One region of the Bacillus salitolerans genome, then DNA from elsewhere that is predicted to be linked to it. Evidence: a T-box and tRNA genes for the amino acid it is inferred to sense, from the RefSeq annotation. Region 1 holds a T-box; the other regions hold tRNA genes.

Region 1 (3,288 bases):
TAGGCTTACTATTTATAAGCTCTTCGAATACATCCTCCAACTGAAAATCACCATATAATGGATCTGACACGATCATATTTGCTTCCTCCTACATCTCTTCTGGTGCCTGTAGCCCCAACAAACGTAAGCCTTCTTTTAAAACAACCGTTACTGTATAAACTAGAGACAGTCGACTTTCTTTACCTGGAGTATCCTCTAATATTCTGACGGCACCATAATATTTATTAAATTCCTTCGAAAGATCTAATACGTATTTTGCAAGTAGTGAAGGGTCATACTCTTTCATGGCACGCTCAACGATTTCTGGAAAATCCATTAGATTCGTAATGATTTTCCATGCCTCATCCTCCTCCAGCATAATTTCGGTATTTCCTGCGGAATACTTCCCCTTTCTTAGAAGAGACGAAGCTCGCGCATGTGTATATTGTACATAAGGACCTGTTTCTCCTTCGAACTTCAGCATGTCATGTAAAGAAAACTCAATATCGTTCATTCGGTAATGTTTTAAATCATGAAAAATGACGGCACCAACACCTACCTCTCGAGCGACCTTCTCCTTATGGAACAATTCTGGATTTTTAGTTGAAATATTTTTTTTGGCAAGCTCAATAGCCTCATATAAAACCTCTTCTAACAACACAACCTTGCCTTTACGCGTCGACATTTTTTTCCCATCTTTTAGAATCATGCCAAAGGGAATATGGATGAGTCCATCATGCCACTGATAGCCCATTTTTTCTACTACTGAAAACACTTGTTTAAAGTGGAGGGTTTGCTCATTACCTACTACATATATGGACTTTGCAAAATGATAGGTGTCATGTCGATACGTTGCAGCTGCTAGGTCACGTGTAGCATACAATGAAGTTCCATCACGTTTCTTGATTAAACAAGGGGGTAAATCGTATTGTTGAAGTGAAACAACCTGTGCTCCCTCTGATTCTTCAAGCAGGTTCATATCTTTTAATGTTTGGACAATGTTTTCCATTTTATCATTATAAAATGCTTCACCATGATAGGAATCGAACTTAATACCTAGAAGATCATAGATTTTGGAAAACTCCTTCAACGATTCTTCCTTAAACCAGTTCCACAATCTTAACGCTTCTCCGTCACCTTCTTCTAAACGTTTAAACCATTCACGTGCTTGATCATCAAGTTGTAAATTCTTCTCTGCTTCATCATGAAATTTTACATACAGTGCCAATAGCTCTTTAATTGGATTTTCCTTTACTTTTTGTTCGTCTCCCCACAACTTATATGCGACGATTAGTTTTCCAAACTGTGTTCCAAAGTCTCCTAAATGATTAATACGAAATGGACGGTATCCACATTTTTCTGAGATAAGAGCTAGCGCATTTCCTATCACTGTCGATCTTAAGTGTCCCATCGAAAATGGTTTAGCTATATTCGGAGATGAGAAATCAATCGTTACAACTTCACCATTACCAATTTGATGTCCCCCATAGTGATGCTGTTTTGAGATAATTTCGTTGATGACATTCATGGCAACCATTCTCTTGTTTAGAAAAATATTTAAGTATCCACTCATTACCTCTATCTTGCTTATCAATGGGGATTCTATTTTAACAGCTATTTCCTGTGCAATAATTTGCGGGGACTTTCGATACATCTTTGCTAATTCAAAACAGGGGAAAGCAAAGTCTCCCATATGTGAGAATTTTGGCTTCTCAATCATGTTAAGGACTTTAGGCTGATCTACCTGTCCATCTAGAACTTCGACAATCATTTTACTTAAGTCTTGTTTGTAGTTCATGTTTATCTCCTCCTATAAAAATAAAAAAACTCCCATCTCTTAAAAAAGAGACGAGAGTTAACAAATCCCGTGGTACCACTCTACTTGTTTTATCAACGATAGATAAAGCCACTTTCCTTTGTTAACGAGGATTCCCCCGGCTAACCCTACTTCATTCAGGTAGCATCTCAAAAGTGCGGTTCATTATTGATCCAGCATCAGGCTCCCACCATCCCTGATTCGCTTTTGCCTTCACAAATAACTACTCTCTTTGTCATTGATGATTTGAATATTTCTTATCATTATAGCCAATTTTTCTCAAAAAACAAGTAAAAAATGTAATTTCTTAGAAACTATCTTTTTCGAGATCCATCATGATTGTTTATATGAATCGTAATGAGTACCTTACAACACATAATAAATCCAGCAAATAGAGAAGCAATTAAAAATGTAACAGGAAACAGAATTAAACTTATATACGACGAAATTAGTGTCCAGAAAAGCCAGAAATATAATTCTTTAGCCATTATTATTCTCTTTTTCTTCATTCAATAAGTAATTACTTATTACATTTGCTAGTGCATCAACGGTATTTTTTATTTCCACCATGTCATTATCAACCCCGCCCACTTCAATAAGAATCGAATTATCGGATAAATCTTGGTTATAATGACCGTTTCCTTCAGTAAGTCCCTTTTCAAATACTCCTCTACTAATCCCAGGGTATTGTAATTCTAACTCTTCATGTATTTTGTTAGCAAATAGAAAGCTTTTCTCGTAGTTTTCACTTGCTTGCCCCACTATAAAATACACTCTTGCATAGGGCATGTTGTTAATCGTGATCGTTGTAGTCTTCCTTCTAGCAGAGTCTCTATGAATGTCAATTAAATACTCGATATTATCATTGTTTTCCATAGCAGATTCGACGATTGTTCTAGATACTTCGTACGCCCTCGTCACTCCCCAGTTTCTTCTATTTAATTCTTGCCCTATATTTGTTTGATCAACCGTTACGCCAATCCCTTTCTGTTCTAATTGTTTACCAAGCATTTCACCTACTAGCGTTATATTCGTTTTCGCATCCACCGCTTTGTTTTCATCCGGATCGCCAGTAAGTCCGATTAACGGCAAATAGGATTCATAGCTATGAGTATGATAAATGAGTACCCTTTTCTTTATAGAGGTGCTTACTGGTGGTGTTATTGTTTCTGATTCTCTAATTGTTTCTAATTTCTCCAATTCTATTTTTGATAATTCTCTTTCTTGTAAAAGATCTTCGAGAGGTGGTGAAGACTCATATGGAATGTTTGTATAGTTTGTTCCTAATCCCGGTACAAGAATTTTTGTATCAAAGAAGGCATACCCTGGTAATTCATTACCTATCAAGGTCCTTATATCTCCGAGTTGAATTTGTAGGGTCGTTTCAAATGCCACTTTTGAGAAAGAAATCGGACTCATGTCTTCAAGGAGGTCTTGTTTAAAATAGGTATTTTGAAGGCTTATGATTTCTACCAAAAACTCTATAGGCGCCT
Region 2 (3,288 bases), on a different contig from region 1:
GATATATTCGTGCAACGTTGGCCCTAACTTCCCAGGTAGCTCTAACTCCCTTTTTTTAGACCCAGAAGGTTTATAATTCCCACTAGTTTGATAAACTGTATCATGTATTCGAATAAAGGGATTTTCTAGTGAAACTTGATTAATATATTGTGATAATTCATACGAGGAATATTGTAGTAGTGTGATCGCCTGTCTTAATTCTTTCGATAATGATATTTTTGTGGTTTGCGTTTGGATTAACCGATTATTCACAAGCATCACCTCTACTCTATTTTACAATAAAGAACTAGATTGTTGAACGACTAGAATTTGTAAGGGAGGCACAGACGATGATCGACTTATTTTCTGAGGAATATTTTGTAGAGCATCTGCGGAAGCATGTTGAAATGCATGCAGAGTTCACTGACAAGACTGACGCAATGAATAGCTACTATCGCTCAATAGTTTCGACACTCGTAACCGAAAACCTTACAAAATGCTCTGAAACATTAAGGAGAATTAGAAACTTAGAGGCTGCATATGCGACTGTGAAATCCCAAGATTTTTAGCTGTTTCAAGGCGAATCATTAAGGTATAATGAGGCTATACAACCGCAAGGTCCATAGGAGGAACAACATGCTTAAAGATTCACTCGGAAGACTACGTGTGATTGGCTTTATTGAAGGCTTATCATACTTAATTTTATTATTTATTGCCATGCCGTTAAAGTATATGGCAGACTTCCCTTTGGCTGTCACCATTACCGGAGGCATTCATGGTTTATTTTTTGTTCTGTTCATTCTAGCATTAGCACATGTATTTTTCGCTTATCGTCAATCCTTTTGGTTTGGAGTGATCGGTGTACTCGCGTCCCTTCTACCGTTTGGAACGTTTCTTTTTGATCGTAAATTAAGGCATATTGAAAAACCCATTGAAGTTGTTAAAAAGCGTAAATATATAGATCTATAAAAAAATGACAAAACGCATGAGACCTTACGAATATTTTCGTAGGTCTCTCTTTATCACTATATGAACGCTAGTGATAACCAGCATTTACTTATTCGACCTATATCGACAACTTTCGACAATAAGTGTATAATAAGGGTAAGATAAGGTTTTGGTTGGTACACCATCTGGGTTACCAAAGAGAATATTCGTCCGAGTTGATTTAGATCAACTCGGCTTTTTTTTATTTTTTAAAAAAATAAACAACCTGAATCTAAAGGTAGATAATACGACAATTGTGAGGAATAAAACATCAAAGAATATTTCTAACCGAAAGATATTAGAAAGACTGGCTAACACCAACTCCCAAAACGACGGCGATGGGCTCCGTTTCTCACAACAAAATGTCTTTGAGAACACCCTTCTCAGGGATTTCACTCGGCAATCTGTCCTATTTGTTACGGAATAAAAGTACGTAGCTCTTCAATTTTCGAAAAAAACTAGGAATTTTCTTTTCTATTAGCCAATAAAAAAACAAGACTTCGCAAAAGCAAAGCCTTGTTTTTCAGCGCGCTCGAGAGGATTCGAACCCCCGGCAGACGTGGTACCGGAAACCACCGCTCTATCCAACTGAGCTACGAGCGCAGGATAATATAAGTTTAACCTCTCTATACCACCTTTTAAGAATGCGTAAGGTCTACCAGACAAATGCACAATACACCGAAAAAAGACGCAGTGTTAAGGAGGTTGGTGCTTATGTATTATAACGTAGGTTAATGCGTATTTTCAACTGGAAATAAAAAATATGTGAAGCTATACGGAAGGCTACACTGCAATTCGAACACAACGTTATTATCTTCAGAGAAGTGTTGAAACTTGTTAAGAAAACAACTTCATTTCACACGTTCATAAGAAAGCATTTCATTCTCATTCGAAACGTGGTCATAATTTTGATACTCAAGAGCATTGAGTATTTGTACCATGCATTTGTTCCGTCTTGATTTCATTAATATATTTCTAGTGACATCCGATCAATAATATACGGAAGTAAGAGAAAAGCGCCACAAATAAGTGGCATTTTTTATTTCATATCCTGATACGCTACTTTAACCGACTCGCTCCACTTTGCTTGTGGTATTATGACAGGTGAAAAACCGCCAAGCTCTACTAACTGAGTCTTATCTTTAACTTTTACGAAGTACATATCATCGCCTGGTGCTTCATAAATTGCGTCTACATATAGACCCTTATCACTGTAAAACTCTTCAATTTGATCGTTACGAATAGGTGACGTAGGTGTTGTGTCTGTTTGTGTAGTAGTTTCTGCAACTGGCAACATGTTCTGTTCTTTACTACGTTGATTCATTTCGTGTAATATTCGAACAACTTCACCAAATCCTATAAATAACATGCCGGAAATGAATGAGTAGAATCCGGTTATTAAAGCCAGACTTCCTCCGAAATTGTCAGTTAAGTCAAACGAAAATATTATACCTAGAACGATTGTAAGAAAACCAATAAATCGTAGAATAATTGCGATAGAATTGTCCTTCATGATCTCCCTCCTATACCTTTTTATATTCGATATTTGGAAAAAAAAACCTCCATTTTTTTTAAATATTGCATGGAAGTTGAATAAAGCATATGGAGACAAACCAAGTGGCGTAGAGGTTGCGTATATTCAGAAATTAAAAGCAACGATAATTGCGGATTACATGAATATCATCTATTATTACAAAGAACGAAAGGCAAGCACCCCGTTTAGCCTCAGGCAGAAAATAACCCTAAATGAGAAAAAGTGTGCTTTTCCGCTTTTACTCATTTAGGAACATTAGACCTCGAGTGACTGGGTGCTGGAGCTGGATTACAAGTCACTAGCCTATTCTCTTGCTGAAAACTTCTATACATAACATAAATATCAACGTTTGAATTCAATGGAAGCTTCATCTAATTAATGAAGATTTACAACGTTTAAATAATGCGGTTTCTATCGATCGGTTGGCTTGTTACTCCCCTTAATTTTGCATAAAGACCATGAGTTTTAGTCACTTATTTCACATCCCTCGGGCTGAGTAACTTTTCAAGTATTATGATAAGTATTTTCAATCTCAAACGTAAATTTCTTTTCTCATATAGGTTAGAAAAGGGCCTTGATTGGTTATGATGAATATGTAACTATAAAGTGGTACTTTACATAGCTGGGTTTATTACATGCACCACCTAGGTGGAGCTTTAATTATCCGTTAATACAGGATATAAAGGTATGTTCTGTATCCTAGATGAATAGTGATAAAGTAACACTTTTTATTAGATGGTTAATGGGTTTAGATAGGCTGTAAAAAGCCTATCGTTTGACCTTCATTG
Region 3 (3,288 bases), on a different contig from region 1:
TCTTTAATTTCTATAAAGGAGTGTAAAGGTGGATGTAGATGAAGAAAATCCTCATCAATGTCAAGAATACATAGTCTACCGTTTTCCTTTAGGACATTAGATATTGACTTAAGTGCTTTAACTGGTTTTTCTAAATGCTGAAACAAAAACCTTGCATAAGCAAAATCAAATTTTTTAGATAAATTAATTTCGTAAACATCCTGTATAGAAAAAACAGTAGATTGATTATTAGAGTTTGCCAATTCTTTAGCTTTAGAAATTAATTCAGGATTATTATCAACTCCTAAAAGAGATGTCGGCTGACATCTATCTGCTAGTAAACTCGTCGTAAACCCTGGACCACAACCTACATCAAGAACATCAAGATGAGTTGACAAACCATGCTTCTCTAAAATTCCTAATTCAATATCTTGTACAGCACTTGCTTGGAGCTTAAGCCGGTCTAACTCTTCTTGTTTTTCTGCGTAAAAATACGATTTATTATTATTTTCCAATGATATTCTCCTTCATTTTCAGTAAGTGAATTTCACCATGTTATATATTGGATAGAATGCTAGTTGATGCTAGATTATATTAAATAAGCTCGCTCCAAATTAATTAGAACGAGCTTGAATGATGGTTTTTCTATACTTTATTATGTTGGTCTAACTACTGGTAATCTTGGATCTAAAACCTTAACAGTAGCTTCTTCTTCAGCAACTGGAGTTGCTGTTACAGCAGTTACAGCTAAAGCTCCAATTACTAACATTCCTATTAAAAACTTTTTCATAGTCTCACCCCCTTATAACGGTTATTCGGATTAAAAACTTCTAAATCCTTCAATATATGTAAAGTTCCTAGTGATTTCCAAATAATTCCCGATGTATAGGTGAAACATTCCTAGGAATTCCCTAATAATTCCCGATGTATCATCTCTAATTCAGCCTCGGTATAAAGGTTCAGAATAAACCACTTAATTCTGTAATTCTCCATCATAAGAGAAAAAAGAAAAGAACCCCTCTCAAATGAGAAGGGCTAATTATTATTAGTCTGCATCAACTATAGTACTAGTGTGAATTAGGGTTGGACTAGAAATAATCCTACCTTGAAGCATTAGCTCCCCAACCGTAAACTCTGCTCAAGAGCAACTAAAAAGTTCTATCCTACTACTAGGTCATCGATTAGGAAGAGAGATAAATTGCTTGTTAGATAGGTACGTTTAGTCGGATCTCTTAACCCTAATTGTCTGTAGCTTTTGTCCCTCAAGAGTAAACTGTCCCATCTGAGTTGATTTTATAAAATGAGTCAACATCAATTTTGCTATCTTGAATCGGCAAGAATTATGCAGGGTCACAGAGGCTTTATTACGATTCAAACTATCACTAAACATTTGAAGCGACTACTATATAATAATAAGTTGTATCATACATTACAGATAAATCCTGAGATGCTGTGCCTGTTAATCGTGTAACTACTTCTGAATATAGCCCACCAGAATACGTCATTCACAAGCGTCTTGTTATATATAGGAGGTTCCTATCAACCATGTTTCAGTTCGAGATGAGAAAAGCATTATTGAAAAGGTTGAGAAGATGGTGATATAACTTGTCTAATAAATAAATTTTAGATCTTTTCCTATCAAATTCTTTAATATTCCTACACAAAAGAAAAACACCCAAAAACGTTGATTTAACAACGTTTATGAGTGCTTTCACTTATCCAAAACATTAAATGACGTCCCAGGAGAGATTCGAACTCCCGACCGACGCCTTAGAAGGGCGTTGCTCTATCCAGCTGAGCTGCCTTATATATCGCTATTCGTTCACGTTCATGTATAACGGTCATTTGTCGAACTTAGACCGTTATCGCTTATCCCCATTATAAAAGAAGTATGTTTCATTATCAATTAGGATATGTAATTTAAAATGAACTAACAAACAAATGTCGATATTATAAAAGACCACCTCCCAATACATTCAAGTGGTCTCCTACACTACCCTTTATCCTTCCATAACTTCATATATTGCCTATAATCAACTAGAAATTCCTTTATTGAATCTTTAGCTTCCGATACATAACCTAAAATGGTTTCCACAGAACAAGAAGGATTACCATATCCATTTTTGGCTTCTTCATATTGGTCTACAAGTGCCACAATTGTTCCGAACAATAAGCTATCTATGTAATCATAAGAGATATAAGCTAAATCATTCATCATACTGATTGTTTCATCTTCATTTTTTATTTCCCAACTGTCATAGATTAAGCTAAGTAATATATTAGTTGGCTTATTCTTTTCAACCGTTCCATCAATTTCCCCTAACAAATCAACCATTCTTTTTTTGTCTTTTACTAATGATATATCATAAAAGACAGAAGGAATATCATTAACATCCCTTTCCTCAATGATATTGTCAATCCATTGGATAACTTCTTCCACGTTAAAGAACTTTATTAGTAGTCCTAGTCTATATACCTCTGCAATCGTCTTAACATCCATTTATGCACCTTCTAATTTATTTAAATGGTTTTAATGTCCTTCCTAAATTCTTTTCAAATTCATAAGATTTGTCCTTTGTAATAGCACCCATGTATTTAATTGATTTCTTTAAAACCTCTGAATCATCACCTATTCGTGCAAGTATAGTAACTACTAAGACATTGTCTATGTCATCATCTGTACTCTTCGCCATTCTTTCTAAGATATCAAATACCTTTGTATAAGGTCAATGTTCTCTTCCGCTTCTATATGAGCAATGAGGAAAGGGTTTAAAACATTTCCAAATAAATGGTGAAGTCCAGGCTGTTCTCCATTCCACCACTCTATTTCCTTTGAGCATAGTTTAATAATATGTTAATAAATGGTTTAGCCGAAATTGAATGGTTTACTAACACATTAGTCGGATTCATAGGTTTACCGTCTAATCCATTCAGCATTGGCACACCTGCTTCTAACAATTCTTGTTCTAATAAATCACTATACTCATTTCCTGTTTTCTTAATCATAATATCCTCTTAGTTAACCTGTTATTTTATTTGGTTTGCTTCAAATCTCTTTGCTATTACAAATGATTCTCCAAATTCAAATATTTTGTAGCTATATTTGCCTTGTAATGACATCAAGAGCATCTGAAATTAATATAGACCTACTTAATACATTCGTTTGCTTAATAGCCTTTGGTGCTTCTTTAGAGGTAGTAGAACTCCCTTCTAAAATCTTTCTCACATCTACATTTACTTCAAATATTCCTTTTCTTTTGGTCATACAAAAAACCTCCTATATCGAAAGTGTGTAAGTCGATATACGGT

The links. The T-box of region 1 lies ahead of argS (arginine--tRNA ligase). A T-box ahead of a tRNA ligase gene usually reads a tRNA of that ligase, here a tRNA-Arg.
Region 2: it has a tRNA-Arg gene. The T-box ahead of argS (arginine--tRNA ligase) is inferred to sense a tRNA for this amino acid. The anticodon was not compared.
Region 3: it has a tRNA-Arg gene. The T-box ahead of argS (arginine--tRNA ligase) is inferred to sense a tRNA for this amino acid. The anticodon was not compared.

Annotation. Positions count from the first base shown of each region.
Region 1 covers NZ_JBHUEM010000007.1:106,591-109,878, forward strand. Annotated here, with positions in the region: gene ACFSCX_RS07515 (HD domain-containing protein) at 1-76, opposite strand, end outside; gene argS (arginine--tRNA ligase) at 89-1,777, opposite strand; T-box leader at 1,821-2,043, opposite strand; gene spoIIP (stage II sporulation protein P) at 2,276-3,288, opposite strand, start outside.
Region 2 covers NZ_JBHUEM010000054.1:238,185-241,472, reverse strand. Annotated here, with positions in the region: gene rpoN (RNA polymerase factor sigma-54) at 1-252, opposite strand, end outside; gene yvfG (protein YvfG) at 330-548, shown strand; gene ACFSCX_RS23200 (DUF3817 domain-containing protein) at 616-948, shown strand; tRNA gene ACFSCX_RS23195 (tRNA-Arg) at 1,494-1,569, opposite strand; gene ACFSCX_RS23190 (hypothetical protein) at 2,006-2,479, opposite strand.
Region 3 covers NZ_JBHUEM010000004.1:47,248-50,535, reverse strand. Annotated here, with positions in the region: gene ACFSCX_RS05395 (class I SAM-dependent methyltransferase) at 1-494, opposite strand, end outside; gene ACFSCX_RS05390 (hypothetical protein) at 635-769, opposite strand; tRNA gene ACFSCX_RS05385 (tRNA-Arg) at 1,718-1,780, opposite strand; gene ACFSCX_RS05380 (hypothetical protein) at 1,973-2,479, opposite strand; partial or broken gene ACFSCX_RS05375 (DUF7674 family protein) at 2,496-2,687, opposite strand; gene ACFSCX_RS05370 (hypothetical protein) at 2,803-2,985, opposite strand; gene ACFSCX_RS05365 (hypothetical protein) at 3,077-3,244, opposite strand.